DNA from 3 places in the Pseudomonas sp. OIL-1 genome. Region 1 is predicted to be linked to each of the others. Evidence: predicted binding sites of a transcription regulator. Region 1 holds the regulator's gene; each other region holds the start of a gene.
What was found. The regulator sigma-54, encoded in region 1, starts transcription at its own class of promoters, with help from an activator protein. The targets are predictions, from matches to a motif close to ANTGGCATNNANNTTGCTNT.
Positions count from the first base shown of each region.

Region 1 (9,867 bases):
GGGGTGTATTTGTGGGAGTACTCGGTGAGCAGGTGTTCGCCGGCGCGAAAGCAGCGGTTGGTCTGGCTGCCAAGCTCTACGCGGTGGTCACGCTGGGCTACCAGTTGCATTTCTATGCGGTTGTGCACGCAATCGTACCGTGCCCGGTGACTGAAATTCGTCCGGTCAAAGTCCGAGCCGATTTTTTGGTTAACCACGTCCAGCACGTGCAGGTTGAATTCTGCGGTGACGCCCGCCGCATCGTCATAGGCTGCCTCGAGGATCTCGACCGGTTTGATCAGATCAATCCCGATCAGCAGCCTGCCATGCTTGCCACAGTTACGGCGAATATTACGCAAAAGCCGTAGCGCATCGGCACGGGCAAAATTGCCGATCGACGAGCCGGGGTAGAAAAATACCGGCGGCGCATCCGGACATTCGCTGAGTAGGGTGGAGAGATCAAGGTCACGGGTGAAATCGCTGACTACGCCAATGCATTCCACTTCGGGGTTATGGGCCGCGACTTCGATCAGCGAGCTTTGCAGGAAATCGCCGGCGATATCGACGCCGACCAGACGTTCGGGGGCGACATGGTGCAGCCATTCGCGAGATTTGCCGCAGTCGCCGCACCCCAGGTCAACCCACTGCGAGCCTGAGGGCAGCACGTCAGCAATTTCCCACGCATAGCGGCGAAATATGCCGGCTTCAGTCCGCGTGGGGTAATACTCGCTGAGCTCGCAGATGCGGTTGAACAGCTGACACCCGGTATCATCGTAAAAATATTTGGAATCAATCCGGGCGGTGGGTTGCAGCAGCCCGTCGAGCAGGCTGGCGTTCTCCTGAAGTACGTCGTGCTGTATAGCGTTTTCGATGCGCGGTAGCGGCAGGGCAATATTCACGGGAAGCCTCAGCGTCAGGTCTACGACTTCTGAAACTAGCAGTCGCGCGCGGCTTTTGCCAACCCGATGCAGGCCAGATTAAGCCATGGTGCCCACGCGGAGCTTTGCTCAACCTTCGTCTTCTACTATTCCGCGGATCAGCTTGAACAGCTTGCGCGAGGCTGCCGGTGGCTTGTTTTCCGCAGTCTCCTTGCCGGCCTGACGCACGAGTTGCCGGAGCTGTTGACGGTCAGTTTGAGGGTACAGTGCGACAAAGGCATCCTGCTCCTCCGGTTTGCCAGTCAGCAACCGGTCACGCCAGCGTTCGAGCTGATGAAAATGTTGAGCGTGCGCCTGACTGCTACTGTCCAGCCGGTCAACGTAAGCCTGTATGGCGTCGATATCCTGATCGCGCATCAGCTTGCCGACAAAGCTCAGATGGCGTTTGAGGGCACCGCGCGCAGTATGCCGGTGGGCTTCATCCAGCGCCCTGCGTAGCTTGTCGGTGAGTTCGAGCTTGTCCAGCTGGGCTGGTTTCAGTTCAGTCAGACGCCGGCCAAGTTCCTGTAACTCATTCAGTTCGCGTTTTACCTGGCTTTTACTCTTGCCCTCGTCTTCGTCGTTCTGCTCTTCGTCGTTAAAATCTGTCATGGTGATCCCATTACGGCCTTTCGCCGGGTCTGTTCGATGCGCCATGATACCCGTTCACACTGCGGCTGTCCGGAGTACAATGGCGACCACAAAGGAGAACTTATGACTGATAACCTGCCTACCCGGAACGATGATCCGCAGGCCCTGCAAGCCGCTCTCGAGCAGCGCGTGGCCTTCATTCTGGACGAGTCGAAACGTCAGGGCGCTTCAGCCTGCGAGGTGGTCGTCAGCCACAATACCGGCCTCTCGGTCGGCGTACGCCAGGGTGAGGTGGAGAACGTCGAATTCAATCGCGACCAGGGCTTTGGTATCACGCTGTATTCGGGTCAGCGCAAGGGTTCTGCCAGCACCTCCGATACCTCCGACGATGCAATACGTTCGGCTATCGAAGCGGCGCTGGTTATCGCCCGTCACGCCTCCGAAGATCCCTATGCAGGGCTTGCTGACCCAGAACTGATGGCCAGGAATTTGCCGGATCTGGACCTCTACCATCCCTGGGAGCTCGGCGCCGAAGCGGCCATCCAGCGGGCCCTGGACAGCGAAGCTGCGGCGCTTGCACTGGACAGCCGGCTGAGCAGCGATGGTTCGCACGTCAGCAGCCACCAGGGTTGCCGGGTCTATGGCAACAGCAATGGTTTCATCGGCAGCTCGATTGGAACGCGGCACAGCGTAGCGACCTTGACCATTGCAGCGGACGCTCAGGGCATGCAGCGCGATTACTGGTATGGCGTGGACCGTATTGCAGAGCGTCTGCCAACTGCCGAGGCACTCGGCCAGAAGGCCGCCGAGCGGACGCTGGCGAGATTGGGAGCGCGCTCCATCAAGACTGCCAGGGTGCCGGTTCTGTTTGCGGCGGATCAGGCCGCCGGGCTGCTCGGGCATCTCGTTGGCGCGATTGCTGGCGGAGCGGTTTATCGTCAATCCACTTTTCTGCTGGATGCGTTAGGCCAGCCGGTATTCCCTGACTGGGTCACGATCGATGAACGCCCGCACCTGAAGCAGGCGCTGGGCAGCACCGCTTTCGACGGCGATGGCCTGGCGACGCGGGAGAAATCCTTCATTGAGCGCGGTGTGCTGCAGAGCTGGATCCTGGGCACCTATTCCGGGCGCAAGCTGGGCTTGCCGAGCACCGCCAACGCTGGCGGGGTGAACAATTTGCACGTGTCCTGCAATATTCCGGGCGGTCTGGATGCTTTGCTCAAGGAAATGGGCACCGGTTTGCTGGTGACCGAACTGATGGGCCAGGGCGTGAATGGCGTGACGGGGGACTATTCCCGTGGTGCGGGTGGGTTCTGGGTCGAAGAAGGTGAGATCGCTTACGCTGTGAAGGAAGTCACTATCGCCGGCAATCTTCGCGATATGTTCGGCCAGCTGCGTTGCGTGGGTGCAGACGAAGAGCGCCGGGGCAATTACCTTACCGGCAGTTGGCTGGTCGACGGCATGACAGTGGGCGGGGAATAAGCGCGACGGCCACTACTCGCCTTCTTCAAAGTAGTTGTTGACCAGTGCCGTCAGCTCTTGCATGGCCTGGTCAGCCTGCTCGCCTTCGCAGGCGATGCAGATCTCGGTTCCCTTGCTCGCCGCCAGCATCATGACCTGCATGATGCTTTTGCCATTGACCATCTGATCCTCGCTGCAACCGATGCGGACATCGCAATCAAAACGGTTCGCTATCCCGACGAATTTGGCTGCGGCCCGTGCGTGGAGGCCTAACTTGTTGATGATCTCGAGATTGGCTTTTGGCATGTCAGGGCAAGTCACGGTGTCGTATCTGCAGGTTGGGGGTATGCGCGCTCAGCTCCCGTACCAGGCGCTCGGCAATATAGACTGAGCGGTGATGCCCGCCTGTACAGCCAATGCCGACGCTCATATAGCTGCGTTCGCCGGCAGCGTAGCGGGGCAGCCACTTTGCCAGAAAATTGTAGATATCCTGATACATCTCCTGAACGTCCGGTTCCCCTTCCAGGTAATCACAAATTTCCTTGTCCTTGCCGCAAAACGGGCGTAGCTCCGCTTTCCAGTAAGGATTGGGCAGGCAGCGCACATCGAACACCAGGTCGGCATCGACCGGTACGCCACGTTTGAATCCGAACGATTGGATCAGCACGGAGGGGGCGTTGCCCTCGCTGCTGAGTAAACGCTGTTTCAGCAGATCACGCAGTTGGTACAGAGTCAGATGGCTGGTGTCGATCTTGAGATTGGCCAGATCAATGATTGGTTCGAGCAAGCGCAGTTCTGCCGCAATGGCTTCACCCAGCGATTTGCTTTCATCCGTCAGCGGGTGCTTGCGGCGCGTTTCCGAGAAGCGCTTGATAAGCACTTCGTCCGTAGCCGCGAGAAACAGCACGTCACAGCGAATTCCGGTATCGCGGACTCGTTGCAGCAGTTCGGGGAAGCGCTCGAGGTCACTCGCCAGGTTACGCGCATCAATACTGATCGCTACCTTCGGCAGGTGTTGGTCGGTGTCGTTGGCCTGTCTGGCCAGCTCGGGTAGCAGCCCGGCGGGCAGGTTGTCGATGCAGTAGAAACCGTTGTCTTCCAACAGATGCAGTGCGGTACTTTTGCCGGAGCCGGATCGGCCACTGACCACAACCAGGCGCATGGATCTTTAACTCCCTTCGTCGGTGCCGATCATCACTTCATAGAGTGTCTGGGCATCAGGTGATTGTCGCAGGGCTTCTCGCAGCGCTTGCTGGTCGAGCTTTTCAGCAAGCATTTTGAGTATCTGCAGATGTTCTTCGGTCGCTTCCTGAGGCACCAGCAGCACAAAGATGAGATCTACCGGTTCGCCATCCAGGGCGTCGAAATCAATCTTGCTGTCGAGCTGTAAAAGTGAGCCTATCGCCTGGGTACACCCAGGCATGCGGCAATGAGGGATGGCAATGCCATGTCCGAATCCGGTCGAGCCGAGTTTCTCCCGGGCAACCAGGCTTTCGAAAATCGCGTCGGGATCCAGGTTGGTGTGCTGAGAGATCAATTTGCCGATCAGCTCCAGCACACGTTTCTTGGATGCCCCCTGCACACCTGCAAAGGTGCGCTCGGGGGTCAGGATATGGTCTATTTGCATGGTCACGCGGCGTTGATGGCCTTAGCGGTCGTTGGCGCCCTGTAGGCGGTTGAGGTTCTTTTCCTTGTATTTGATCAGCTGGCGATCAAGCTTGTCGATCAGCATGTCAATTGCCGCATACATATCAGTGTGTTCTGCGTTTGCGACGACTTCCCCCCCGGAGACATGGAGAATGGCTTCGGCTTTCTGACGCAGCTTTTCAACTTCAAGGATGACCTGGACGTTGGTGATCTTGTCGAAATGCCGCTCGATGCGTGCCATTTTTTCAGTGACGTAATCACGCAATCCGTCAGTGAGCTCGAGTTGGTGACCGCTGATATTGAGTTGCATACGGCTTCTCCTGATTGGCTTTATGTTACTGGGTGAACCCGATCACCCGGTGGTGCCACCTTGATTCCTTGTACTGTCAAACCAGTCGCTTGCGTTCGCTCGATGGAGCGATGTTGAGTGATTCCCGATACTTGGCAATAGTTCGGCGGGCTACGTGAATGCCCTGTTCCTCCAGTAAACCAGCGATCTTGCTGTCGCTCAATGGTTTCTTCGGGTTTTCAGCCGCAACCAGTTTTCTGATCAAGGCGCGGATGGCGGTTGAGGAGAATTCACCGCCCTCACTGGTGCTTACGTGGCTCGAGAAAAAGTACTTGAGTTCGAAGATTCCGCGCGGGGTGTGCATGAATTTCTGTGTGGTGACGCGGGAAATGGTCGATTCATGCATGCCGACTGCTTCGGCAATATCATGCAACACGAGTGGCTTCATCGCCTCTTCGCCGTGCTCGAGAAAACCGCGCTGGTGCTCGACAATTTGCGTAGCGACTTTCATCAGCGTCTCGTTGCGGCTCTGTAGGCTCTTGATGAACCAGCGCGCTTCCTGCAGATGATTGCGCAGGTAGGTATTGTCGTTGCTGGTATCGGCGCGGCGTACCATGGAGGCGTAGGTATTGTTGACCCGCACCTTGGGTACCGATTCCTGGTTCAGCTCGACCACCCAGCGATTGCTGTCACGGCGGACAATCACATCCGGAATCACGTATTCGGCATCGCCGGAGGCAATCTCCGAGCCGGGCCTGGGGTTCAGCGTCTGGATCAGGGCAATGGCATCGCGCAGCTGGTCTTCCTTGAGCTTGGAACGCCGCATCAGCTGGGAGAAGTCGCGGTTTCCGAGCAGCTCCAGATGGTTGTCGACTACCCGTCGGGCCTGCTCGAGCATCGGTGTATCCGCTGGTAGCTGGCGTAGTTGCAGCAGCAGGCATTCACGCAGATCCCGGGCGGCCACGCCCACCGGCTCGAACTGCTGGAGCCTGTGCAGAACCATTTCGACTTCGTCGAGATCCGCTTCCAGCTCCGGGTCAAGGGAGGAGAGAATGTCTTCCAGTGACTCCTGCAGATAGCCGTCGGCGTTGATCCCATCGATCAGCGCTACGGCGATCTGGTAATCCGTTTCGGACATCGGAACCAGGTTCAGCTGCCATTCAAGATGGCTCTGCAGGGTTTCGCCGGTGCCGGTGCGCGATGTGAAGTCCCAGTCTTCGTCATCGTTGCTGGGCAACGAGCTAGCCGAGGTCTGGTAGACGTCTTCCCACTGAGTGTCGACCGGCAGTTCGTTGGGTATCTGCTCATTCCAGCTGCCTTCTTCCTGCGCCTGGCCGTGTTGTTCGATGGCATCAAGGGCGACGGGTTCGGGCATGGTGACCGCCGGGGCGTCATCGTTATCGGATGCGTTGTTGCCGGCATCGCCAGAAAAATCGTCATCGCCATCATCCGCCATTTCAAGCAACGGATTGGCTTCGAGCGCCTCCTGAACCTCCTGTTGTAGATCCAGGCTGGAAAGTTGAAGCAAACGGATGGCCTGCTGCAGCTGGGGCGTCATGGTCAGCTGCTGCCCCATCTTGAGGACGAGCGTTGGTTTCATTTTCCGTTGAACTACCTTGTGCGCTGAATCAGAACCGTGGGAGCGCCGCGTGGCGCTTTGCCTTTAAGATCATGCCTGAAGCCAAGCGGCTTTTATAGACGGAAGGCGTGACCGAGGTAGACGTCCCTCACCAATTGATTGGATAACACGGTTTCCGCGTCTCCTTCGGCAATGATGTGTCCGTCATTTACAATGTAAGCCTTGTCGCAAATATCCAGGGTTTCGCGCACGTTGTGATCGGTAATGAGTACGCCGATGTCCTTGTCCTTGAGATGCTGGATAATCTGCTTGATGTCATTGACCGATATGGGGTCCACGCCGGCAAAAGGCTCGTCGAGCAAGATGAAGCGGGGCTCAGTGGCCAACGCGCGGGCGATTTCTGCTCGTCTGCGCTCACCGCCGGACAGGCTCATGCCCTTGCTGTCTTTCAGGTGATGGATATGGAATTCGCGCAGCAGGGATTCGAGTTTGCCCTCGCGGCCCTTGCGATTAAGGTCCTTGCGGGTCTCGAGAATTGCCATGATGTTCTCGCCAACAGTCAGCTTGCGGAAGATTGACGCTTCCTGCGGCAGATAACCAATGCCCTGACGGGCGCGGCCATGCATGGGCAGACCGGTCACATCCACGCCGTTGATCTGGATCTTGCCCTCATCGGCTTTGACCAGCCCCACGATCATGTAGAAACAGGTCGTTTTGCCTGCGCCGTTAGGCCCCAGCAGACCCACGACTTCGCCGCTGGTAATCGACAGGGAGACATCCCGCACCACTTTGCGCGATTTGTAGGCTTTGGCCAGATGGTGCGCCTGTAGCTTAATCATTGCTGGCCGGCTCCGGCTCGGGCGTACGATTGCGCGGCTGGATCACCATCTCGATGCGGCCGGGCTGTTCGGCGTTTTCGCCGGGGCGCCCGGCATCAACGACTTCCTCCGCAACGTTATAGGTGACGTACTCGCCTTCAAATGTGTTGCCGTCCTGGTCCAGGTGGGCATTGGTGATCAGGACCACCCGTTCCTCGGCCGCATAGTATTCAATGGTCCGCCCGCGTGCATTGACCGGGCCCTTGCCCGGGTTTGGCGTCTGCCTGAATGTCGCGGGGTTGCCCACGCTGACGATCTTGCGGACTTCGCCCTCGGCGTCAGTGGTCAGCGTCACTTCGTTACCCGTCAGGCGCATGCTGCCCTGGGTCACGATGACGTCACCGGTATACACAGCGATGTTTCGCCGGTCATCGAGGTTGGCCGTATTGGCTTGAATGCGGATGGGCTGGCTGCTGTCTTCAGGAAGGGCGATTGCCTGAAAACAGGGGCCGAGCAACAGGGCAACAAGCGCCAGGGATTTAACGCACCTCATGTAGGCCTCGTACGTTGGACAGCAGCTGCATGCGGCCGTCTTGGAAATAGACATGCATGCCAGTGGCGGTAGTGACGCCGCTGGCTGCTTCGATTCTAACGTCCTGATCGGTCTCGGCGTAATCCCTCGCGGGAAATACCGTCAGCGCCGACGTGGTCATTTGCGATACCGGCTCATCGGGTATTTCCTGCTTGAGCAAGACATCATCGTTCAGCTGCACCCGGTCACCGCCTTCGGTGATCCACCCGGTTTGCGATGTCACTAACCAGGGCTGTTGTTCGTCTGCACGGAAATACAGCAGATTCGGCGCTTCCAGTCGGGTGCTGTCCTCGGTGGCAAGGTGCGTAGCGCGCCGGCTGGTCAGCTCATAGCGCACTGTGCCATCGGGATTGAGCATAGTGATCTGGCTGTTTTCCATGAAGAAATCAGGCTGCGTCGGATCATCCACCAGCACCGTTTCAGTGAAGCTGCCGGGTCGGATGTTCCAGTAGCCCATCGCCAATGCGATCGCCAGCGCCAGGCCGACGATGGCACCCACTACCAGGTAGCGAGGCGGATTGAAACTCACAGGTAAGCAGCCTGCGCGGCGTCAAGCGTGCCCTGGGCGCGCATGATCAGTTCGCAGAATTCGCGTGCAGCGCCCATCCCGCCAGCATTGTGCGTTACGCCGTGGGCATGCTCGCGCACAAAGGGGTCAGCGCTGGCAACGGCCATACCCAGCCCGACCTGACGCATGACCGGCAGATCCGGGAGGTCGTCCCCAAGGAACGCGATCTGTTGATCCTTGAAATTGACCCGCTGGCGAAGCTCCTCCAGCGCGTTGAGTTTGTCTTCGCGGCCCTGAATCAGGTGTTGGATGCCCAGGTTGGCGGCGCGCTTTTCGACCAGGGGAGAGTTGCGTCCGCTGATGATTGCGGTCTCGACACCCGAAGCGATGAGCATCTTGATGCCGTGACCGTCCAGCGTGTTGAAGGACTTGAACTCGGTGCCGTCCGGCATGAAATAGAGCCGTCCGTCAGTCAGTACGCCGTCGACATCAAAGATCGCCAGGCGTATGGCCTGGGCCCGTTCAAACAGGTGCATTTCATTGGACTGGTTCATACTACTCCTGCGCGTAACAAGTCATGCATGTTCAGGGCGCCAACCGGTTTGCCGGCGTCGTCGACCACGAACAGGCCGTTTATCTTGGCGTCCTCCATTACCTTCAACGCCTCGGCAGCCAGCGCACCCTGCGTCACGGTTTTGGCCCGTGGGGTCATGACGCTGGCGATGCTGGCGCTATGGATGTCGACGCTGTGATCGAGTGTGCGACGCAGATCGCCGTCGGTGAATATGCCAATCAGCGAACCACTTTCGTCTGCAACGCCGGTCAGGCCGAGCCCTTTGCGGGTCATTTCCAGGAGCGCATCGCGCAGGCGTGTCTCGGGCGTGACCATCGGCATACGCTCGCCAGCGTGCATGATGTCATCGACCAGGAGCAACAGGCGTCGCCCGAGTGCGCCGCCGGGATGTGAAAAAGCGAAATCCTCTGCACTGAAGCCGCGGGCCTCCAGCATGGCAATAGCCAGGGCATCGCCCATTACCAGCGCAGTGGTGGTGCTTGAGGTGGGAGCCAGATTCAGCGGGCAGGCCTCCATCTCCACACCGGTGTGCAGGTTGGCCACGGCGGCCCGTGCCAGCGTGGAATCCGGATTTCCGGTAATGCTGATCATCGGCACGCCAAGGCGCTTGATCAGTGGCAACAGGGTGACCAGTTCGGCGGTGTTGCCTGAATTCGACAGGGCGATGACTACATCCTCGCGGGTGATCATGCCCATATCGCCATGGCTGGCTTCGCCGGGATGCACGAAGAAAGCCGGCGAGCCGGTACTGGCAAGGGTCGCGGCCATCTTGCGCCCGATGTGGCCGGATTTGCCCATACCTGTGACGACTATGCGCGCCTTGCAGTCCAACAGGGTCTGACAGGCGCGGCTAAAGTGCTGGTCCAGTCTGGCCAGCAGGCTGTCAACGGCGTCGCGCTCCATGCTGATGGT
Region 1 covers NZ_CP048629.1:1,725,627-1,735,493, forward strand. The annotation lists gene egtD (L-histidine N(alpha)-methyltransferase) at 1-878, opposite strand, end outside; gene yjgA (ribosome biogenesis factor YjgA) at 987-1,508, opposite strand; gene pmbA (metalloprotease PmbA) at 1,611-2,969, shown strand; gene G3M63_RS08120 (HPr family phosphocarrier protein) at 2,982-3,254, opposite strand; gene rapZ (RNase adapter RapZ) at 3,256-4,110, opposite strand; gene ptsN (PTS IIA-like nitrogen regulatory protein PtsN) at 4,117-4,575, opposite strand; gene hpf (ribosome hibernation-promoting factor, HPF/YfiA family) at 4,597-4,905, opposite strand; gene G3M63_RS08140 (RNA polymerase factor sigma-54) at 4,982-6,484, opposite strand; gene lptB (LPS export ABC transporter ATP-binding protein) at 6,577-7,302, opposite strand; gene lptA (lipopolysaccharide transport periplasmic protein LptA) at 7,295-7,834, opposite strand; gene lptC (LPS export ABC transporter periplasmic protein LptC) at 7,821-8,402, opposite strand; gene G3M63_RS08160 (HAD family hydrolase) at 8,399-8,935, opposite strand; gene G3M63_RS08165 (KpsF/GutQ family sugar-phosphate isomerase) at 8,932-9,867, opposite strand, start outside.

Region 2 (9,867 bases), 740 kb from region 1:
GAACAGGTGGCCGCTCAGTTGAATTTTATCGCTTTCCAGCGTCACACCTGTTTCCAATGTCCGTTGGACCATGGCTCGGAATGCGCCACGCTTCTGGTGATAGATAAGCTGTCCAGGGAGGGCGGCGCAGTAAGCGGGTGCCCCTTCCAGAATAACTCGCTGCGCTGCGGAGCAATGCCAGCGCAGGTGAACGCCTTCATGCCAGGCATCAATCCGAAATGACTCACCTTCTGTGATGTACCGATCGCCTTCCTTCGGGACCAGTTCATCTATCCAGAGTTGATGGTTTGCCGGGTCGACTGCAACGATGAAACTCTGGAATTTCTGGCTACGTTCGGGAAAGCTGACGATCAGCTGATCGCGCGATTGCAGCAAAGTCTTCAGCAGTGCATTGATCTCGACGGGCGAGCGGACTTCCCTGGGTGGCTGCGGGCCGGTTTCTGGCACTAATAAGCTGGACACTGGAGAATCTCGACAATAGGCATGGCAAGGGAAGCATTGTATAGCATGCTGGCTATGGGCTACCCACTCCTTATGCGCCTTGTTGCTGGCTAACCTGGTCTCGCCGTGGCGGGACCCTAAGCCTTGATTATTGGCCGCTGCGAATGGCTGCGCGTAGCGAGGCCCTGGCGGTCGTAAACAGCCTGGCTTGATTCGCCCTGGTTGCGCAACAGATCAAGCAGATGGCTGTTGGCATGCTGGCTGTGGCGTACCAGCCGCGCGTTGCGCAGATTGGCATCGCGGCAACGGGTCAGGTGCTGTCTGAGCGACTGGTAGCTTTCGATCAACTCCATCTGACCAAGCGGCTCCAGAAAAGCTTCCATGGTTTGCTCGGGTATTTTGCCCAGCTGACGCGCCTGATCGTTGATCTGCTGGTCATGGCTGTTCAGCGCAGACACCAGAGGAGCCTTGCTGGTGAGCAGCGACTCAAGCGTAACCATGTCGTTCTGTATCAGCGCCTGCTGTTCTCTGTCGAGCAGTTCGACGAACTGTTCGCAGTCACTGACGGCCTGATCAAATAGCTGCTTGAGCGTCATCTACGTCTCCACCGACCCGAAGCGTCAGTCTTCGAGTCCCAACAATTTATCGGCAATGCGGCCGCTGTCCGGCTTGTAACTGCCGTCCGCTATCGCTTGCTTGAGCTGCGCTACCCGTTCGCTGTCCACTTCCGGCAAATCCTTTAGCCGTGCTTCGATCGATTTCATTTGCTGGGCCTGATCGCTCAGCTTGACTGACGACTCACCCGAGGCGGATTTATCCACGCCCGGCTTGTCAGCTGCGTTGTTTTCCACAGCCACGTCGCGTTTGCCTGCAGCCGCGTCGGCCTGGGCTGTGCGCCCGGCACTGTTGGCTCCGTTGGCAGTGTTGAAGTTGATAACCATCGCTTTATCCTCAGACTGAATGCTTCGCTAATAGCTGTAACGGCCGAGGCAGCTAAACCTTTAGTGAATTGTGCGAAAACTATGTGGACTGGTTCGCATTTAGCATTCCGAATGCGCAGTATAGCCAAGTTCGCCAGAGGTATCACATTGCCACCGACACCTGGCCGGGGGCGACCACTCTCGCGCTGACCGTGCGGCCGGAGCGCGTATTCCTGACGCGAATCTGCGAGCCTACCGTTCCGCCCTCCAGCGCTTCTCCGGGCATTTTTACCGATATCTGCGTATTGGCGGCGCTGATCACGACCTTGTCGCCACGTTTAACAATTTCATCCTGCTCCAGTTGCGCTGGGCTGACAACGGTATCGGCGGCGATCGGCCTGCGCAGACGCATCCCCACGGCTTGTTGTGGGTCGGTCAGATAAGCGCCGTTGAGCAGTCCGGTGTCGCGTTCCATCAGGGCGACATCACTCGCGCTGATAACATCCTGGCGGCCTAACGGACGCACCGCGACCAGAACATCCTCAAACAGGCTGACCTGCGCAGGAACGAACAATCGCCAGCGTACATCGCTCTCGCAGGAAAGGCGCACAGTGACGCGTCCCACCGGTACAGCCGGGCTTTCCAGGCTGGCTTTCAATGCATCGTCAGGGCAGACCGCCAGACGCAGGCGCGGATCCAGACGGTTGACCTCAATACTGTAGCGAGCCTGGCGGGTGCTCTGCTGCAGCTGCGTTTGAATTTCGCGCTCAAGAAAAGCCGTGGTCGCGCCGATAAGCTGATCTATGAGCGGGCTGGCAGACAGGCTCGCGGAGAACAGCATGGTCAGCGCGGCGCAGTGTGTACTGAAACGCATACAGGAAACCTTAGAAGAGATGGCGCCGGGTTTATGTCGCTTTGCACCCCTGCAGCAAGAAATGTGCCGCGCTCCAAAAGCTGCACCTGACAAGCCGTACCCTATAAAGTGAGGAGTCACCGATGGCTGGCGTAATGGACTCGGTCAACCAGCGTACCCAGCTGGTTGGCGAGAATCGCCTTGAATTGCTGCTGTTTCGTCTGGCCGGCAACCAGCTTTACGGCATCAACGTTTTCAAGGTCAAAGAAATACTGCAGTGCCCGAAGCTGACCGTCTTGCCACGGCTGAACCCGGTGGTGCGCGGCGTTGCACATATTCGCGGCGGAACCTTGCCGATCATTGATCTGCGCAAGGCGATCGGCGGACCGGGTCTGGCTGATCTGGCGAATACCTTCGTCATCATCACCGAATACAATTACCGCGTGCAGGGCTTTCTGGTCAGCGGCGTCGAACGCATCGTCAATCTGAACTGGTCAGAGATCCATCCACCGCCCCGGGGCAGTGGCCGTGACCATTATCTGACCGCAGTAACCAGGGTCGAGGATCGCCTGGTCGAGATAATTGATGTAGAGCGGATCCTGGCCGAAGTGGTGCCTTTGCAGGAGAATGTCAGCGCTGGCGTTATTGATGAGCAGGCTCAGGCTGCCGCAGTTTCACGCAGGGTGTTGATTGTTGATGACTCCTCAGTGGCACGAAAGCAGGTGTCCCGTTGTCTGCAAGAAGTAGGTGTGGAGATCGTTGCTCTGAATGACGGGCGTCAGGCGCTGGATTGGTTGAAAGCGTTAGCTGATTCCGGCGAAGACGTATCGCAGAGCTTGCTGATGATGATATCGGATATTGAAATGCCGGAGATGGACGGGTATACCCTCACCGCTGAAGTGCGGAACGACCCACGTCTCAAACGTTTGCACATAATTTTGCACACATCCTTGTCCGGCGTATTCAACCAGGCAATGGTAAAAAAGGTAGGAGCGGATGACTTTCTCGCGAAATTCAAACCGGACGAGCTTGCCCGTCGGGTTATCGACAGGCTGCACGCGCCGCGCGGCGGACCTGGCTGACAGGGCGCCTTATTACTGGATGGGGCGGATCGTTTGACGTCTGAACAGCAGTATTTCCATCAGTTTCGTGATTTGCTCGAGAAGTCCTGTGGCATCGTTCTGGGTGACAATAAACAATACCTGGTGGCCAGCCGGCTCAATCGGTTGATGGAGCAGCAAGGCATAAAGCATCTGGGGGAGCTGGTTCAGCGTATTCAGAGCCAGCCCCGCGGGGGTTTGAAAGAATCGGTCATCGATGCGATGACGACCAACGAAACCCTGTGGTTTCGTGATAGCTATCCGTTCGAAGTGCTGAAGAATCGTTTGATACCTGAGTTCATCAAGTCCAATCCCGGTCAGCGCTTGCGTATCTGGTCAGCTGCCTGTTCTTCAGGGCAGGAGCCTTATTCGCTAAGCATGGCGATTGACGAGTTCGAACGCAGCAATCCGGGCCAGCTGCGCTCAGGTGCGAACATCGTTGCGACTGATCTGTCCGGCGGAATTTTGACGGCAGCCAAAAGCGCCGAGTATGACAGTCTGTCAATTGGCAGAGGGCTGGCCCAGGATCGATTGGTTCGGTATTTCGACAATCCCTTGCCGGGCAGGTGGAGGGTCAAGGCTCCCATCCGCAGCCGCGTCGAGTTTCGCGCGCTCAATCTTCTCGAAAGCTATGCGGCCCTGGGTAAGTTCGACATTGTGTTTTGCCGGAACGTACTCATCTACTTTTCTGCCGAGCGCAAAAAAGACATCCTCAGGCGCATCCACGCCACCCTGAAGCCCGGCGGCTATCTGATGCTGGGAGCCTCCGAAGCGTTGAACGGCCTGCCCGAGCTGTACCAGATGGTGCAGTGCAATCCCGGGATCGTGTACAAGACCAGGTAACAGATATCGCGGCGTTGGCAGCGTCGCGCTTGGTTCTTGTGTGCGTCTTCTGCTGTCCCAGCCGGCAGTGTTTCAAGCCAACTCTGGTTCGCGGCGTCAGTCCATCGAGCAAAGTTGTGCCTGGTTAACTGGCGCAGAAACTTGCCGCCTGGCTTGTGGTGGCGCCGGTAAACCGTTGCCGCCTCCTGCCTTCCAGTTCCCTATCTCTTTGAAAGTTAATGCATTGCACTTATGGCATGCGATTTGCTTCGTCACTCTCAACTACGAAAACGGCGGCAATTTGCCGGCTTCAGAAATAAAGAGCTCAGAAATAAAGAGCTCAGAAGTAAAGAGTTCGGAAAAAAGAGTGAGGAGGCTGGGATGAGCTTGAGTTTCGACCGAGCACTTGGATTGCACGAAAAGGCGCTGGCTTTCAGGGCTGATCGCGCCGCCGTGCTTGCCAATAACATTGCCAATGCCGATACCCCCGGTTACCAGGCGCGGGATCTGGATTTTGCGGCCGTTCTCGAGGCTGAGAAAACCGGAGCAGGCAAACCTTTTCAGGCGAGCCAGACCCATTCCCAGCATATGGCAGTGGACGGCTTTATCGATCAGGCGGCAGGACTGCGTTACCGCACCGCGGCGCAGCCATCCATTGATGGCAACACGGTCGACACCCAGGTCGAGCAGGCCAAGTACGCCGAGAATGCTATCGAGTTCCAGGCCAGCTTCACCTTCCTCAACAGCAAATTCAAAGGGTTGATGACAGCCCTGCGCGGAGATTGATCATGTCCCTTAGCCAGGTCTTCAATATTGCCGGTTCCGGCATGAGTGCCCAGTCACTGCGGCTCAATACTGTCGCCAGCAATATCGCCAACGCCGAAACGGTTTCCAGCAGCGTCGACGAAACCTACCGTGCGCGCAATCCGGTATTCGCCACGGTATTCAGTCAGCAGCAGAATGGCGGAGGCTCGCTGTTTACCCCCGAGCACGAAGCGGGAAGCGGGGTGGAAGTGCGTGGCGTCGTCGAATCCGATGCCGAGCTGCAGCCACGCTATCAACCTGACCATCCGATGGCTGATGAACAGGGCTATGTGTTCTATCCCAACGTAAACGTCGTCGAGGAAATGGCGAACATGATGTCCGCCTCCCGCTCCTACCAGACCAACGTCGAAATCATGAATACCGCCAAGACCATGCTGCAGCGCGTGCTGACGCTGGGCCAGTAAGGAGTTTCACTCTATGAGCGTCAGTAACAATCTCGCCGTTGGCGATAGCCTGCTGGATCAGTACAAGGTCGACCAGTCGCGTTTCGCCAAGGGCGACGAGCTCGGCAAGAACGAGTTCATGAACCTGCTGGTCGCCCAGATGAACAACCAGGATCCGCTGTCGCCCCAGGACAACGGCGAATTCATTGCGCAGCTGGCGCAGTTCAGTACCGTCGAAGGCATTGAAAACATGAACACCAGCATGGATTCATTGCTCAGCGGTTATCAGTCCTCCCAAGCCTTGCAGGCTTCATCGCTGGTCGGGCGCAGCGTCATCGTGCCGACCATGAATGCCATGGTCGATACGCAGGAAGGTATCGAGGGCCAGCTGGCGCTGACCCAGCGCAGCGACAACGTCTCGGTCAACGTCTATGACGAAAAGGGCAGCCTTGTGTCGACCGTGAACATGGGCGCGAAGGAAGCCGGCATGCTGGATTTCAAGTGGGATGGCAAGAACGGCAGCGGCGAAACCTTGCCGGCCGGCAAATACAAGTTTGAAGCGCAGGCCTCGATCAATGGTGAGAACAAACAGCTCGCCACGCTGTTGCCGGCCAATGTCGACAGCGTGTCGCTTGGCATGGGGCAGGGCGGGGAAATGGTTCTGAACCTTGCCGGCCTCGGCAGTATCGGCCTTTCTGAAGTACTGACTATCAGCAAATAAACGTCGTCCGAACACGGGACAAGGAGTACAGCATGTCTTTCAACACAGGTTTGAGTGGTATCCGGGCGGCGGCATCTGAACTGAATATCACCGGTAACAACATCGCCAACGCAGGTACGGTCGGCTTCAAGGGTTCACGCGCCGAATTCGCTGATGTGTATGCAGCGTCCGTGCTTGGCTCGGGCAGTAACGCAGTCGGTAGCGGCGTCGTCACAGGCGACGTTGCGCAGCTGTTCAACCAGGGCGCGGTCAACTTCACCGAGAACAGCCTGGACCTGGCGATCAACGGTAATGGTTTCTTTGTCACCAGCAACAACGGTGCGCTGAGCTATACCCGGGCGGGTTATTTCGGGACTGACGCTTCCGGGAATATCGTCAATAACTTTGGCGAACGGTTGCAGGGTTATGGCGTGAATGAGGTCTCGGGAAAAATTCAGGATGGGGTTCCGGTGGATCTTCAGATAAGCACCCGCGCAGCAGAGCCTAACGCAACTACCGTCGTCGAATCGACACTCAACCTGAACTCTACTTCCGTAAGCCCAGCTATCTGGACCCAAGCTTTAGAGGACGAAATTACGCGGTTGTTGGAGCCAACAGAAGAAGAAATAACTGCGGCTGAAGAGGTAGGCAACACGGTATATGACAATTTCGATGAGGACGCTTATAAACTGGACAATCCTGACGCAGATGGCGGTGACATCGAGCAGGCTAAAATCGACGCCAGGAGCGGGGCTGTCGCAACAGAATTGAAGCAGGTGGTTGATGATAGAACTCCAGACGAACGTTCGGCAGCTAGAGTTGCCGCGTTGAGCGTTGCCAGTGGTTCGTTCGTCCCGGCTGATTCCTCTACGTATAACAGCTCCACATCAGTCAACGTCTACGATAGTCAGGGCAACCCGCACGTCATGACCAAGTACTTCGTCAAAACCGGCGGTAATAGCTGGGACATGCACGTAATGATCGGAAACCAGTCGGTGACTGGTGATAGCCCTTTTAAACTGAATTTTGATTCGACTGGTAAACTAGCTACCACCGATCGGGCGTTGGAAGTTGCGGGCTGGGAACCCACGGATAAAGCCGGCCAGCCAACCGGTGCGTTGCCGATGAATTTCGATATCGATTTGAAGGGCTCTACTCAATACGCCGCCAATTTCGCTGTCACTGCCGTTTCCCAGGATGGCTACACCACCGGCGACCTCGCCGGCCTGGAAATCAATGACGAAGGTCTGTTGGTGGCGCGTTACACCAACGGCCAGACCAAGGTTCAGGGCCAGTTGGCATTGGCCTCCTTTGCTAATCAGCAGGGTCTGTCGCCGCTGGGCAAGACTGCCTGGGCTCAGTCATCTGAATCCGGCGAGCCGGTCATTGGCAAGCCCGGCGCGGGTACGCTTGGACGCGTGCAATCCGGGGCGCTTGAGCAGTCTAACGTGGATCTGTCAGAACAGCTGATCAACCTGATCGTTGCCCAGCGCAACTATCAGGCGAATTCCAAAACCATTCAGACCGAAGATGCCGTCACCCAGACCATCATCAATCTGCGTTAACGTTAATAGACGCTGAGCCCCCTCGGGCGTAGCGATCCCCGCGGCAATAGATGGCATTGATCTGCCAGCTATTGCCGTTTTGCTATCCGCGCCAACAATAACTCCTTGATTTCATTACCCATTCGGTATAAAGCGGATGTGGCATGAACTGTGCTTGATACTCCCTAGAGACGTTAAAAGCGGCAATTCCTTGTCGCAGTGGTCGAAACGGGAGTTATGCATGGACAAATCCTTATTCATCTCCATGACCGGCGCCAGCCAGAACATGCTGGCGCAGGGTGCGCATGCCAATAATCTTGCGAACGTCAGCACGCCTGGCTTTCAACGGGATTTCGAGCAGGCCCGGTCAATGCAGGTGTTCGGCGAAACCCACCCGACCCGCGTCTATGCCATGACTGAACGGGCCGGCACCGATATGTCCGGCGGACCCTTGATGGAAACCGGCCGCGAGCTGGATGTTGCTATCGAAGGCGACGGCTGGATTGCGGTCCAGGCACCGGACGGCGGAGAGGCGTATACCCGTGCCGGCAGCCTGAATATTGACACCTTCGGCATCTTGCGCACGTCTAGTGGGATGCCGGTGCTGGGCAATGGTGGTCCGATTGCCTTGCCGCCGTCAGACAAGGTCGAGATCGGTACCGATGGCACCATCACCGTACGTGCGCAGGGCGAAGCCCCCAATGTGCTAGCGGAAATCGACCGCATCAAGCTGGTGAATCCGCCGGGCAATCTGATGCGCAAGGGTGACGACGGATTGATGCGCGTCGAGGGCCAGCTCGAGCAGCCAGCTGATGGCGCGATCAAGATCACCACAGGCTTTCTTGAGGGCAGCAACGTCAATGCGGTGGAGGAGATGACCTCCATGCTGTCACTGGCGCGGCAGTTCGAGCTGCACATCAAGATGATGCGCACCACCGAAGAGAACGCACAGTCCACCAACAAGATTCTTCAAATTAACTGAGGAGCCTCTGAAAACGTAGCGAGCGAAGGTCAGGCAAGGCGAAATTGAGCGAGAAAGCGGAGTTTACGAGCTGTAAATGAGCATTTCGAGCGAGGTTTCAACGCAGCATGGCCGAGCGCAGTAGTTTTCAGCGGTTCCGAATGAGGCTGTGCCGGCCATCGGCACAAGGAGAACACCATGCATTCAGCACTTTGGGCAAGCAAGACCGGGCTAGCGGCTCAGGACACCATGCTTACCACCATTTCCAACAACCTTGCCAACGTCGGCACTACCGGCTTCAAGCGTGATCGCCCTGAGTTCGAGGATCTGCTCTATCAGGTCAAGCGTCAGCCCGGCGCGCAGAGCACCCAGGACACCCAGCTGCCCTCAGGCCTGCAGACAGGTACCGGTGTAAAGGTTGTCGGCACCCAAAAAATCTTTACCCAGGGCTCGCTACAGACTACCGAGCAGCCGCTTGACCTGGCCATCAACGGCAAGGGTTTTTTCCAGATCCTGATGCCGGACGGCAACATGGGGTATACCCGTGACGGCAGTTTCCATCTGGACTCGGAAGGGCAGGTGGTGACGTCCAATGGTTACCCGCTCGAGCCGGGCATTCAGTTGCCCGAAGACGTCCAGTCATTCACCGTGGGTGAAGATGGCACGGTCAGTATTACGGTATTTGGCGATCCGGGCGTGCAGGAAATCGGCAATCTGCAAACGGCTGATTTCATCAACCCCGCCGGACTTCAGGCCATCGGCAGCAACCTGTATATGGAAACCGCCGCCAGCGGTGCGCCATTGGCCGGCAATCCTGGCGAAAACGGCCTGGGCACTGTGCTGCAGAACACCCTGGAAAATTCCAACGTCAGCGTCGTCGAAGAACTGGTCAACATGATCACCACCCAGCGCGCCTATGAGATGAATTCCAAGGTGATCTCCACTGCTGACCAGATGCTGCAATACGTCAGCCAGAATCTGTAACAGGAGTAACCGACTGATGAATGCTCTGCGTTCCGTTTTGCTGGTAGCGACTGTGTCGAGTCTGGCTGCCTGCGTTCAGGTGCCGCCCAAGCCCAATGATCCGGCTTATGCGCCGGTGATGCCGCGCACGCCGATACCGCAGGCGTTGAACAATGGCGCTATCTACCAGTCCGGATTCGAGGTCAGCCTGTATGGCGATCGCAAGGCACATCGCGTCGGGGACATCATCACTATTACGCTGGAAGAACGTACCGCAGCGCGTAAAAGCGCGGACAACGAGATAAGCAAGAACAGCGAGGCGGAGATTCTCAATCCTACGCTGCTGGGTAATGTA
Region 2 covers NZ_CP048629.1:2,461,040-2,470,906, forward strand. The annotation lists gene G3M63_RS11485 (flagellar brake protein) at 1-462, opposite strand, end outside; gene G3M63_RS11490 (flagella synthesis protein FlgN) at 579-1,037, opposite strand; gene flgM (flagellar biosynthesis anti-sigma factor FlgM) at 1,062-1,382, opposite strand; gene flgA (flagellar basal body P-ring formation chaperone FlgA) at 1,525-2,235, opposite strand; gene G3M63_RS11505 (chemotaxis protein CheV) at 2,358-3,296, shown strand; gene G3M63_RS11510 (protein-glutamate O-methyltransferase CheR) at 3,330-4,157, shown strand; gene flgB (flagellar basal body rod protein FlgB) at 4,518-4,922, shown strand; gene flgC (flagellar basal body rod protein FlgC) at 4,925-5,365, shown strand; gene flgD (flagellar hook assembly protein FlgD) at 5,379-6,065, shown strand; gene G3M63_RS11530 (flagellar hook protein FlgE) at 6,098-7,609, shown strand; gene flgF (flagellar basal-body rod protein FlgF) at 7,830-8,570, shown strand; gene flgG (flagellar basal-body rod protein FlgG) at 8,748-9,533, shown strand; gene flgH (flagellar basal body L-ring protein FlgH) at 9,550-9,867, shown strand, end outside.
Region 2: flgB (flagellar basal body rod protein FlgB) is a predicted target of sigma-54. The motif match lies at 4,388-4,407, and genes of this name have one in related genera.

Region 3 (9,867 bases), 480 kb from region 1:
CTTGATCGGACCGTAATGACTGAAGGTAGAGGTCAGAATACCGCTGCCCGAGGTCATGGTCAGGAAGGAGTTACGGAAACCGATCAGCCCGCGTGCCGGTACGGTGTACTCGAGACGGATACGGCCCTTGCCATCCGGAACCATGTTGCTCAGGTCGCCTTTACGCAGACCCATCTGCTCCATCACCGGACCCTGGTGAATTTCTTCGATATCGATGGTGACGTTTTCGTACGGCTCCTGCTTCTCGCCGTCGATTTCCTTGATAACCACTTCCGGACGGCCTACGGCCAGCTCGAAGCCTTCACGACGCATGGTTTCAATCAGTACCGACAGGTGCAGTTCGCCACGACCGGAAACCTTGAACTTGTCAGCGTCATCGCCCTGCTCAACACGCAGCGCAACGTTGTGCAGCAGTTCCTTTTCCAGACGCTCCTTGATGTTGCGGCTGGTAACGAACTTGCCTTCCTTACCGCAGAAGGGTGAATCGTTGACCTGGAACGTCATCGAGACGGTCGGCTCGTCGACTGACAACGGTGGCAGCGCTTCGACATTGTTCATGTCGCACAGCGTGTCGGAAATATACAGCTCGTCCATACCACTGACGCAGACGATATCGCCAGCCTGAGCCTGATCGACTTCAACGCGCTGCAGACCCGAGTGACCCATGATCTTCAGGATCCGGCCCTGGCGCTTCTTGCCATCGGCACCAATGGCGATAACCGGCGTGTTGGTCTTGACGGTGCCGCGGGCGATACGACCGATACCGATTACACCCAGGAAGCTGTTGTAGTCCAGCTGGGAGATCTGCATCTGGAACGGGCCGTTAACGTCAACATCAGGCGCCGGAACGTGGTCGACGATTGCCTGGAACAGCGCATCCATGTCGTCGTCCATATTCTCGTGGTCCAGACCGGCGATCCCGTTCAGGGCGCTGGCGTACACGATAGGGAAGTCCAACTGCTCATCGGTAGCGCCGAGGTTATCAAACAGATCGAAGATCTGGTCGACGACCCAGTCGGCACGCGCGCCGGGACGGTCAATCTTGTTGATGACCACAATCGGGCGCAGACCCGCCTTGAATGCTTTCTGGGTAACGAAACGCGTCTGCGGCATGGGACCATCCTGCGCGTCAACCACCAGCAGCACGGAGTCGACCATGCTCATTACGCGTTCTACTTCGCCACCGAAATCGGCGTGGCCGGGGGTGTCGACGATATTGATGTCGTAGCCATTCCATTTCAGAGCGGTGTTCTTCGCCAGAATGGTGATACCGCGCTCTTTTTCCTGGTCATTGCTGTCCATCACGCGCTCGTTCTCGAGCTCCTTACGGTCCAGGGTGCCGGACAGACGCAGCAGCTTATCGACCAATGTGGTCTTGCCGTGGTCGACGTGGGCAATGATGGCTATGTTACGGAGATTCTCGATCACTATGGACGTCCTGGGAAATGCGCGGCAGTTCGCCGGCTTATAAAAATGAGGGGGGCATTATACAGAGACAGCCGTGACAGTGTATGTTTTTTGTACGAAACACCGCCACGCGCTATTTTTCGAACCGTCTGCAGCTCTCGCTCAGACCTTGGGCAATCGTAGCACACGGATGTTGCCATGCCCCGCATCGAGCAGATACTGAGCGTGCAGCTGGCTCATTACGCCCTTGTCGCAGTACAGGAGATAAGCGCGCGAAGCGTCCAGTTCGGAGAAGCGGCTGTTCAACGTATAGAACGGAACGTGCATGACCTCAACGCCCGACAGTTGTAGCGGATTGAGCTCCTGCTCGTCCGGCGCACGGATATCCAGCACTACCTGACCGGGCAGCGCCTGGCTTACCAGCTCCACGGCGTCGGCTCCCTCGAGGTCCAGTTCAAGCTCGCTGCAATCGGTATAGCGAGCATTCTTTACCGCCTCGTCGAGAATCGCGAAATCGAACCCGGCTTCAGCCTCGGCCACCTTCGCCGGCGTCGTGCGGATCGCCGGATTGACCGAGATCACCCCGCAATACTCCGGCATGCTGCTGGAAAAGGCTTCGGTACCGATGCGCCGCGCCGTATCGATAATGTCCATCTTGCTGCTGGTAATCAGCGGACGCAGCACCAGCAGATCGCTGACCTGATCGATCACCGCCAGATTCGGCAGGGTCTGGCTGGCCACCTGCGAAATGGCCTCGCCAGTGACAAGGGCGTTCAAATCCAGTCGCCAGGCGATGCGGTTGGACGCTCGCAGCATCATGCGCTTGAGCACAACACCCATCTGGCTGTTCTCCACGTTTTGCAACAGCTCCGCCACCACACCCTCGAACGGAACGCTGATAAACCGCAGGCGATGGCTGGCGGCGTAGCGTTCCCACAAATAATGCGCTACCTGCCGTACGCCCAGCTCGTGGGCGCGGCCACCGAGATTGAAGAAGACGAAATGTGGCAGAAGCCCGCGCTGCAGCATCTGATAACTGGCGACAGTGGAATCGAAGCCACCGGAAAGCAGGCTGAGCACCGGCTCCAGCGTCCCCAGTGGAAACCCGCCCATCCCTTCATGGCGCGCCTGGATTAGCCACACCCGGTTGTCCCGAATCTCCATTTTTACTGCGATCTCGGGTGCCTTGAGCGATACGCCCGCCGCACCGCAACGCAACATCAGCTGCTCGCCAACCAGCCGCGCTGCGTCCTGGGAGCTGAATGAATGCCGTCCCACACGCTTGCAGCGCACTGCAAAAGTGCGTCCACGAACCTGCTCTCCAAAGCAGGCGATACACAGCTCCGCCAGCTCCTCAAGTGTGCCCAGCGGGTAATCACGCACCTCAAGCAGATGGGCGATACCCGGCGTATTACACAGGCGCTCGATACATTGCTGCTGCAGGGCCGGATCATCACCGAGAATCACTTCAAGACTGTCCCAGGAACCAGCCACCCGCGCAGCAGGATCGATCGCCGCGAGCAGCACCCGGACGTTAGTCTTGAGCTGGTGCACGAATCGCTTGCGCACCTGGCGCGTCTTGATGGTGATTTCGGGAAAGAACTTGATAATCAGTTTCATGGGCAGCTACAACCAGGCAAAGCGCAGCATTATACGCGCTTACCGGGGGTTGATGGGGCGTTGAGCGTCGAACGGCGGGGCTGGAAGCTGGAAGCTGGAAGCTGGAAGCTGGAAGCTGGAAGCTGGAAGGGTTAGGTCGGAGTTGTTGGTTGATTGTTGCGCTTGCTCCGCCAGCGATGGTCAATTTATGAAGCGACCGTTGGCGCAAACAGCACGACAGCTGCGAAGTGTGGACAGGTCTTTCGACTCACCCGGCTGATGGCCGGACCTCACCTGCCAACGCAAGGTTCGACCTTCCAGCCTGAAGCCTACGCTTCCAGCTTCCGCCTCCAGCCGCGCGACAATCTGCACCATTTTTGATCACTAACGTGCTTTACTGCACTCTTATTGCGCAGCGCAACGGCACCTTTTTGCACCAAAAGCCGCGCTACTGCTCTATCATGCTCATTTCAGCGTGCACTTAGAAATGGCACAGCTTTTGCTACCTTGTAGCTCAGCGGATGCGGGAACTGAATTCCGCTCGAATTTGAAGATCCGGGCGAGACGCCCGGGCAAATGTTTCTTTGGAGGAAACCATGTCGAAAGCGATGCAACTGATCCAGGAATTTGACGTGAAGTGGGTCGATCTACGCTTCACGGATACAAAGGGCAAGCAACACCACGTAACCATGCCGGCCCGCGATGTAAAGGATGACTTCTTTGAAGAAGGCAAGATGTTCGACGGCTCCTCCATCGCTGGCTGGAAGGGAATCGAAGCTTCCGACATGATTCTGATGCCTGATGACGAAACCTCGGTCCTCGACCCTTTTACCGAAGAGCCGACCCTGATCATCGTCTGCGACATCATCGAGCCGTCCACCATGCAGGGTTATGAGCGCGATCCGCGCAGCATCGCCCGGCGTGCCGAGGAGTATCTGAAGTCCACCGGCATCGGCGATACCGTTTTTGTCGGCCCGGAGCCCGAGTTCTTCGTGTTTGACGAAGTGAAGTTCAAGTCCGACATGTCAGGCTCCATGTTCAAGATCTTCTCCGAGCAGGCGGGCTGGAACACTGACGCCGACTACGAAACCGGTAACAAGGGTCACCGTCCCGCTACCAAGGGCGGCTACTTCCCGGTGCCGCCGGTTGATCACGACCACGAAATCCGTACCGCCATGTGTAACGCCATGGAAGAAATGGGCCTGGTCATCGAAGTACACCACCACGAAGTAGCCACCGCTGGCCAGAACGAGATCGGTGTGCAGTTCAACACGCTGGTGCACAAGGCTGACGAAGTACAGACTCTGAAATACTGCGTGCATAACGTGGCGGATGCCTTCGGCAAGACTGCTACCTTCATGCCCAAGCCGCTGTATGGCGATAACGGATCCGGCATGCACGTGCACATGTCGATCTCCAAGGATGGCAAGAACACCTTCGCAGGTGAGGGCTATTCCGGTCTGTCCGATACTGCGCTGTTCTTCATCGGCGGTATCATCAAGCATGGCAAGTCATTGAACGCGTTCACCAACCCGTCGACCAACTCCTATAAGCGTCTGGTTCCGGGCTTCGAAGCACCGGTCATGCTGGCCTACTCGGCTCGCAACCGTTCCGCGTCGATCCGCATTCCCTATGTCTCCAGCCCGAAAGCGCGTCGTATCGAAGCACGCTTCCCTGATCCGGCTGCCAACCCCTACCTGGCCTTTGCTGCACTGTTGATGGCTGGCCTGGATGGCATCCAGAACAAGATTCACCCTGGCGACGCTGCAGACAAGAACCTGTATGACCTGCCGCCGGAAGAAGCGCAGCAGATTCCGCAGGTCTGTGGCAGCCTGAAGGAGGCACTCGAGGCGCTTAGCGGCGACCGCGAGTATCTGACCAAGGGCGGCGTATTCACCGATGAACTGATCGATGCGTTCATCGAACTGAAAGCGGCAGAAGAGCTGAAAGTGCGCACTTTCGTTCATCCGCTCGAATACGACCTGTACTACAGCGTCTGATCGATTGCAGACATGCAGGAGGGCGTCCGTTTGGACGCCCTTTTTTTTCGTCTGTCAGCAACTGTGACATAGCAACTTGCCAGCCACCCCGCGGAGTGCAACTCTAGGGTCTGCCCAAGGGTAATCCACAGGAGTGAAGCAGCATGTTTCGCATATCGATTCTGGCCAGCATGATCTTGCTGGCGCTATACGCTGGCAGCCTTTCAGCCCAGGTCTATTCGTGGACCGACGAAAACGGCAACCGTGTTTTCTCCGATCAGCCTCACCCGAAGGCAGACAGCATTGATCTGGGGCCGGTGAATACCATCGAGCCACCATCACCCTCAGCGATGGAATGGCAAAACGACCGGGACCGTTCGCAGACGTCCGGACAGCAATCCCAGACGGTTTACCAGCGCCTGGCGATTACCTCACCCACACATGATCAGGCCGTTCGCGCCAACGACGGTACGTTAAGTCTTACCGTGGAGACCAACCCACCGCTGAGCAGCAACCACCTGCTACGTGCAGAAGTGGATGGCAAACTTGCCGAAGAGGCGGTACCCGGAAACGGCAATGCAGCCCATCAGCTGCAGATCAACGAGCTGGATCGGGGCAGCCACACGGTCACCGCTGTCGTCGTTAACGCTCGAGGCGAAATCATCCAGCGCAGCGACCCGCTGCGGATTCACATCCAACGCACCTCGCTCAACCAGCCTGGCCGCGCCAACGCCAATCAGGCGCCGCGTGCTCCCGCCGCGCCACGCGCACCTAACGTCCCCGCCCCCAGCCGATCGGGTAACTGAAACAGAACACCCACCCTACAGGTGCGCACCTGTTTGGTGCACACTTGTCATTTCAATGCCCATCTCAACAGCATCATCGACTCGCCTGGACCAACCCGGCCACATGGGGTGCAGGGTTCTGGTGCGTTGCCATCCATTCAGGCGAACAGTGGATTGATCGACGGCTCCATAAACGGGCCTTTTTTGAGGGTATGGTCTGAAATGTAGCCTTCCCACTGTTTATCCGCCCTCATTTGTGAGCAGTGCTCCAGGGTGGTTCGCTTTTTGCATTTATCTGATCAAACAATGGGGACCACTATGCTGCCAGACCGAATTCAGATTCTCGAAAACCTCACCACTGCAGTCGTTTTGTTGGACGACCAGCTGTGCCTCGGTTATCTGAACCCGGCTGCGGAGATGCTGCTGGAGGTAAGCGGTCAGCGGCTTCAGCAGCAGCCCGTCGGGGATTTCTTTCATGACCGTGCCTCAGCGCTGGCTTCCCTGCATGATGCGCTGGACAACATGCACGCTTTCACCAAACGCGAAGCCCAGCTCAGCCTGAACAACGGCAACAGCCTGGTGGTGGACTATACGGTGACTCCGCTTGCCGCGGCCGGGTATAACTGGATCCTGATGGAAGTGCACCCCCGGGACCGCTTGCTGCGCATCACCAAGGAAGAAGCCCAACTGGCCAAGCAGGAAGTCACCAAGGTACTGGTGCGCGGCCTCGCCCACGAGATCAAGAACCCGCTGGGCGGCATTCGTGGCGCAGCGCAGCTGCTTGCCCGTGAGCTGCCCAGCCAATCACTGCGCGACTATACCGACGTCATCATTGAAGAAGCTGACCGTCTGCGTAACCTGGTCGACCGTATGCTTGGCCCCTACCGCCCGCCGAGCCTGCAACCCCTGAACATCCACGAGATCACCGAGCGGGTTGCTCATCTGATACAGGCCGAAACCCATGGGCAGATCGATCTGCAGCGTGACTACGATCCGAGCATTCCCGAACTCATGGGTGACCGCGAACAGCTTATCCAGGCAGTGTTGAATATCGTGCGCAATGCCATGCAGGCGATCACCGAAAATGGCCAGGTTGAGCAGGGCCGCATCATCCTGCAGACCCGGGCACTGCGACAGTTCACCATCGGCCACAAGCGCCACCGGCTAGTCTGCCACCTGCGCGTAATCGATAACGGGCCGGGCATTCCGCCTGCACTGCTCGATAGTATTTTCTATCCCATGGTCAGCGGCCGTGCCGATGGCACGGGATTGGGCCTCTCCATCACGCAAAATATCATCAGCCAGCATCAGGGACTGATCGAGTGCGAGAGCTCACCCGGCCATACTCAATTCAACCTGTTCCTTCCGCTGGAACAACACCCGGAGACTAATGCATGAGCCGAGCCGAAAACGTCTGGATTGTTGATGATGACCGCTCAATACGCTGGGTTCTGGATAAGGCACTGCAGCAGGAAGGAATGGAGCCGGTCTGTTTTGACAGCGCCGACAGTGCGCTGGCCAGGCTGTCGCGCCAGCACCCGGACGTATTGATCAGCGATATCCGTATGCCCGGCACCAGTGGTCTGGATCTGCTGGCGCAGATTCGCGATCAGCACCCCAATGTTCCAGTCATCATCATGACGGCGCATTCCGATCTGGATAGCGCCGTGGCCTCCTACCAGGGCGGCGCATTCGAATATCTACCCAAGCCCTTCGATGTCGACGAAGCGGTAGCCCTGGTTCGACGCGCCCTCGCGCACAGCCGCGAACAGCAGAGTGCCGCGCAGGACACGACGCAGATGCGTACCCCGGAGATCATTGGCGAAGCGCCAGCGATGCAAGAGGTATTTCGGGCCATAGGACGCTTGTCCCATTCCAATATCACCGTGTTGATCAATGGCGAATCCGGGACCGGCAAGGAGTTGGTTGCCCATGCCCTGCACCGGCACAGCCCGCGCGCGCGCAACCCGTTCATCGCGCTGAATATGGCCGCAATTCCCAAGGATCTGATGGAGTCGGAGCTCTTCGGTCACGAAAAAGGCGCTTTTACCGGCGCCGCTGTACAACGTCGCGGGCGCTTCGAGCAGGCCGACGGCGGCACACTGTTTCTTGATGAAATCGGCGATATGCCAGCGGAAACCCAGACGCGGCTGTTGCGCGTACTGGCAGATGGTGAGTTCTACCGGGTCGGTGGTCACACCCCGATCAAGGTCGACGTTCGCATCATTGCCGCCACACACCAGAACCTGGAAGGTCTGGTCCAGGCAGGAAAATTCCGCGAAGACCTGTTCCACCGCCTGAACGTTATTCGCATTCATATTCCGAAGCTCGCCGAACGCAGCCAGGACATACCCACCCTGGCACAGCATTTTCTGGCCCGCGCCGCGCAGGAATTGTCAGTTGAACCCAAGGTTCTCACGGCACAGACCCAGGAATATTTGAGCACCCTACCCTGGCCAGGCAACGTCAGGCAGCTGGAAAATACCTGCCGCTGGATCACGGTTATGGCTTCAAGCCGTGAAGTCCTGATTGAAGACCTGCCGCCCGAGATGCTCACTCAGCACCAGGAAACGGTCGGGGACGACCACTGGGAGCTCAGCCTGCGCAACTGGGCCGATCAGGAGCTGGCCCGTGGCGTGACCAATCTACTGGATGCTGCAGTGCCGGCATTTGAAAAAATCATGATCGAAACCGCGCTGAAACATACCGCTGGCCGACGTCGGGACGCCGCGCAATTGCTCGGCTGGGGGCGCAATACCCTGACCCGCAAGATCAAGGAGCTGGGCATGAACAGCGAAGGCGCGGAAGAGGAGGAGATGGAATAGACATAGGAAGCTGGAAGCTGGAAGCTGGAAGCTGGAAGCTGGAAGCTGGAAGCTGGAAGCTGGAAGCTATGAGCTTGGGAATGCTGCTGGGTTGCACAAGCCTGCGATATGAATAATTTTTGATATGTGGCGGCTTGCTGCTGGTGACTTGGGCCGCATACACTGCCGTCCACTCCCCTGACTCGATACGCCAGCATGTTTCATATCGCCTTGCTTGAACCGGAAATCCCGCCCAATACCGGCAACATCATCCGCCTGTGCGCTAATACAGGCTGCACCTTGCATCTCATTGAACCGCTGGGCTTTGAGCTGGACGACAAGCGGCTACGCCGCGCGGGACTGGATTATCACGAGTTTGCCGAGCTGAAAACCTACCCGGACCTCGCCAGCTGTCTTGCCCAGGTTCAGCCACAGCGGGTGTTTGCCCTGAGCACAAAGGGTACGCGCAGCTACACCGATGTGCGCTTCAGTGAGGGGGATATGTTTCTGTTCGGTCCGGAAAGCCGCGGCTTGCCAGCGGAGGTTCGTGAGAGCCTGCCAGCCGACCAGGTGCTACGCATACCGATGCTGCCAGACAGCCGTAGCCTGAACCTGTCCAATAGCGCAGCAGTACTGATATTCGAGGCCTGGCGCCAGCAGGGCTTTGCTGGCGCGCTGGGGTAAGCAGCCTCACAACTCTTCAAGGTCTGCTCCGTTTCCTCGCGAGCCGCGACGGAACGGAGCAGACCCGCACCATACTAGCGAACCTGCATGACTACCTTGCCCACCGCTTTGCGCGAGCTGAGCAGTTCCAGGGCCTGCTCATATTCGCCCAATGCGAAGCGCTCAGACACCAGCGGCTTCAGCTTCCCTTCGGAATGCCAGGCAAACAGCTGGCGGAAGTTGTCCAGATTGGCCTGTGGCTCGCGTGCGGCGAAGGAACCCCAGAACACCCCTACAATTGACGAGCCCTTCAGCAGCGCCAGGTTGATCGGGAAATCGGGAATACGGCCACTGGCGAAACCGACGACCAGCAAGCGGCCTTTCCAGTTGATTGCGCGAACCGCCTCGTCGAACAGATCGCCGCCGACCGGATCATAGATCACGTCCGCGCCCTTGCCCCCGGTGAGCTCCTTGACCGCGTCCTTGAGGCTGACTTCGCTGTAGTTGATCACCTCATCGGCGCCGGCATTGCGAGCGACCTCGAGTTTTTCAGCAGAAGACGCCGCAGCGATAACTCGAGCGCCCATGGCTTTGCCAATTTCGACCGCCGCGAGACCGACGCCACCGGAC
Region 3 covers NZ_CP048629.1:1,245,377-1,255,243, reverse strand. The annotation lists gene typA (translational GTPase TypA) at 1-1,428, opposite strand, end outside; gene thiI (tRNA uracil 4-sulfurtransferase ThiI) at 1,570-3,027, opposite strand; gene glnA (glutamate--ammonia ligase) at 3,603-5,006, shown strand; gene G3M63_RS05785 (DUF4124 domain-containing protein) at 5,150-5,791, shown strand; gene glnL (nitrogen regulation protein NR(II)) at 6,089-7,168, shown strand; gene ntrC (nitrogen regulation protein NR(I)) at 7,165-8,595, shown strand; gene trmL (tRNA (uridine(34)/cytosine(34)/5-carboxymethylaminomethyluridine(34)-2'-O)-methyltransferase TrmL) at 8,791-9,258, shown strand; gene G3M63_RS05765 (NADPH:quinone oxidoreductase family protein) at 9,333-9,867, opposite strand, start outside.
Region 3: glnA (glutamate--ammonia ligase) is a predicted target of sigma-54. The motif match lies at 3,493-3,512, and genes of this name have one in related genera.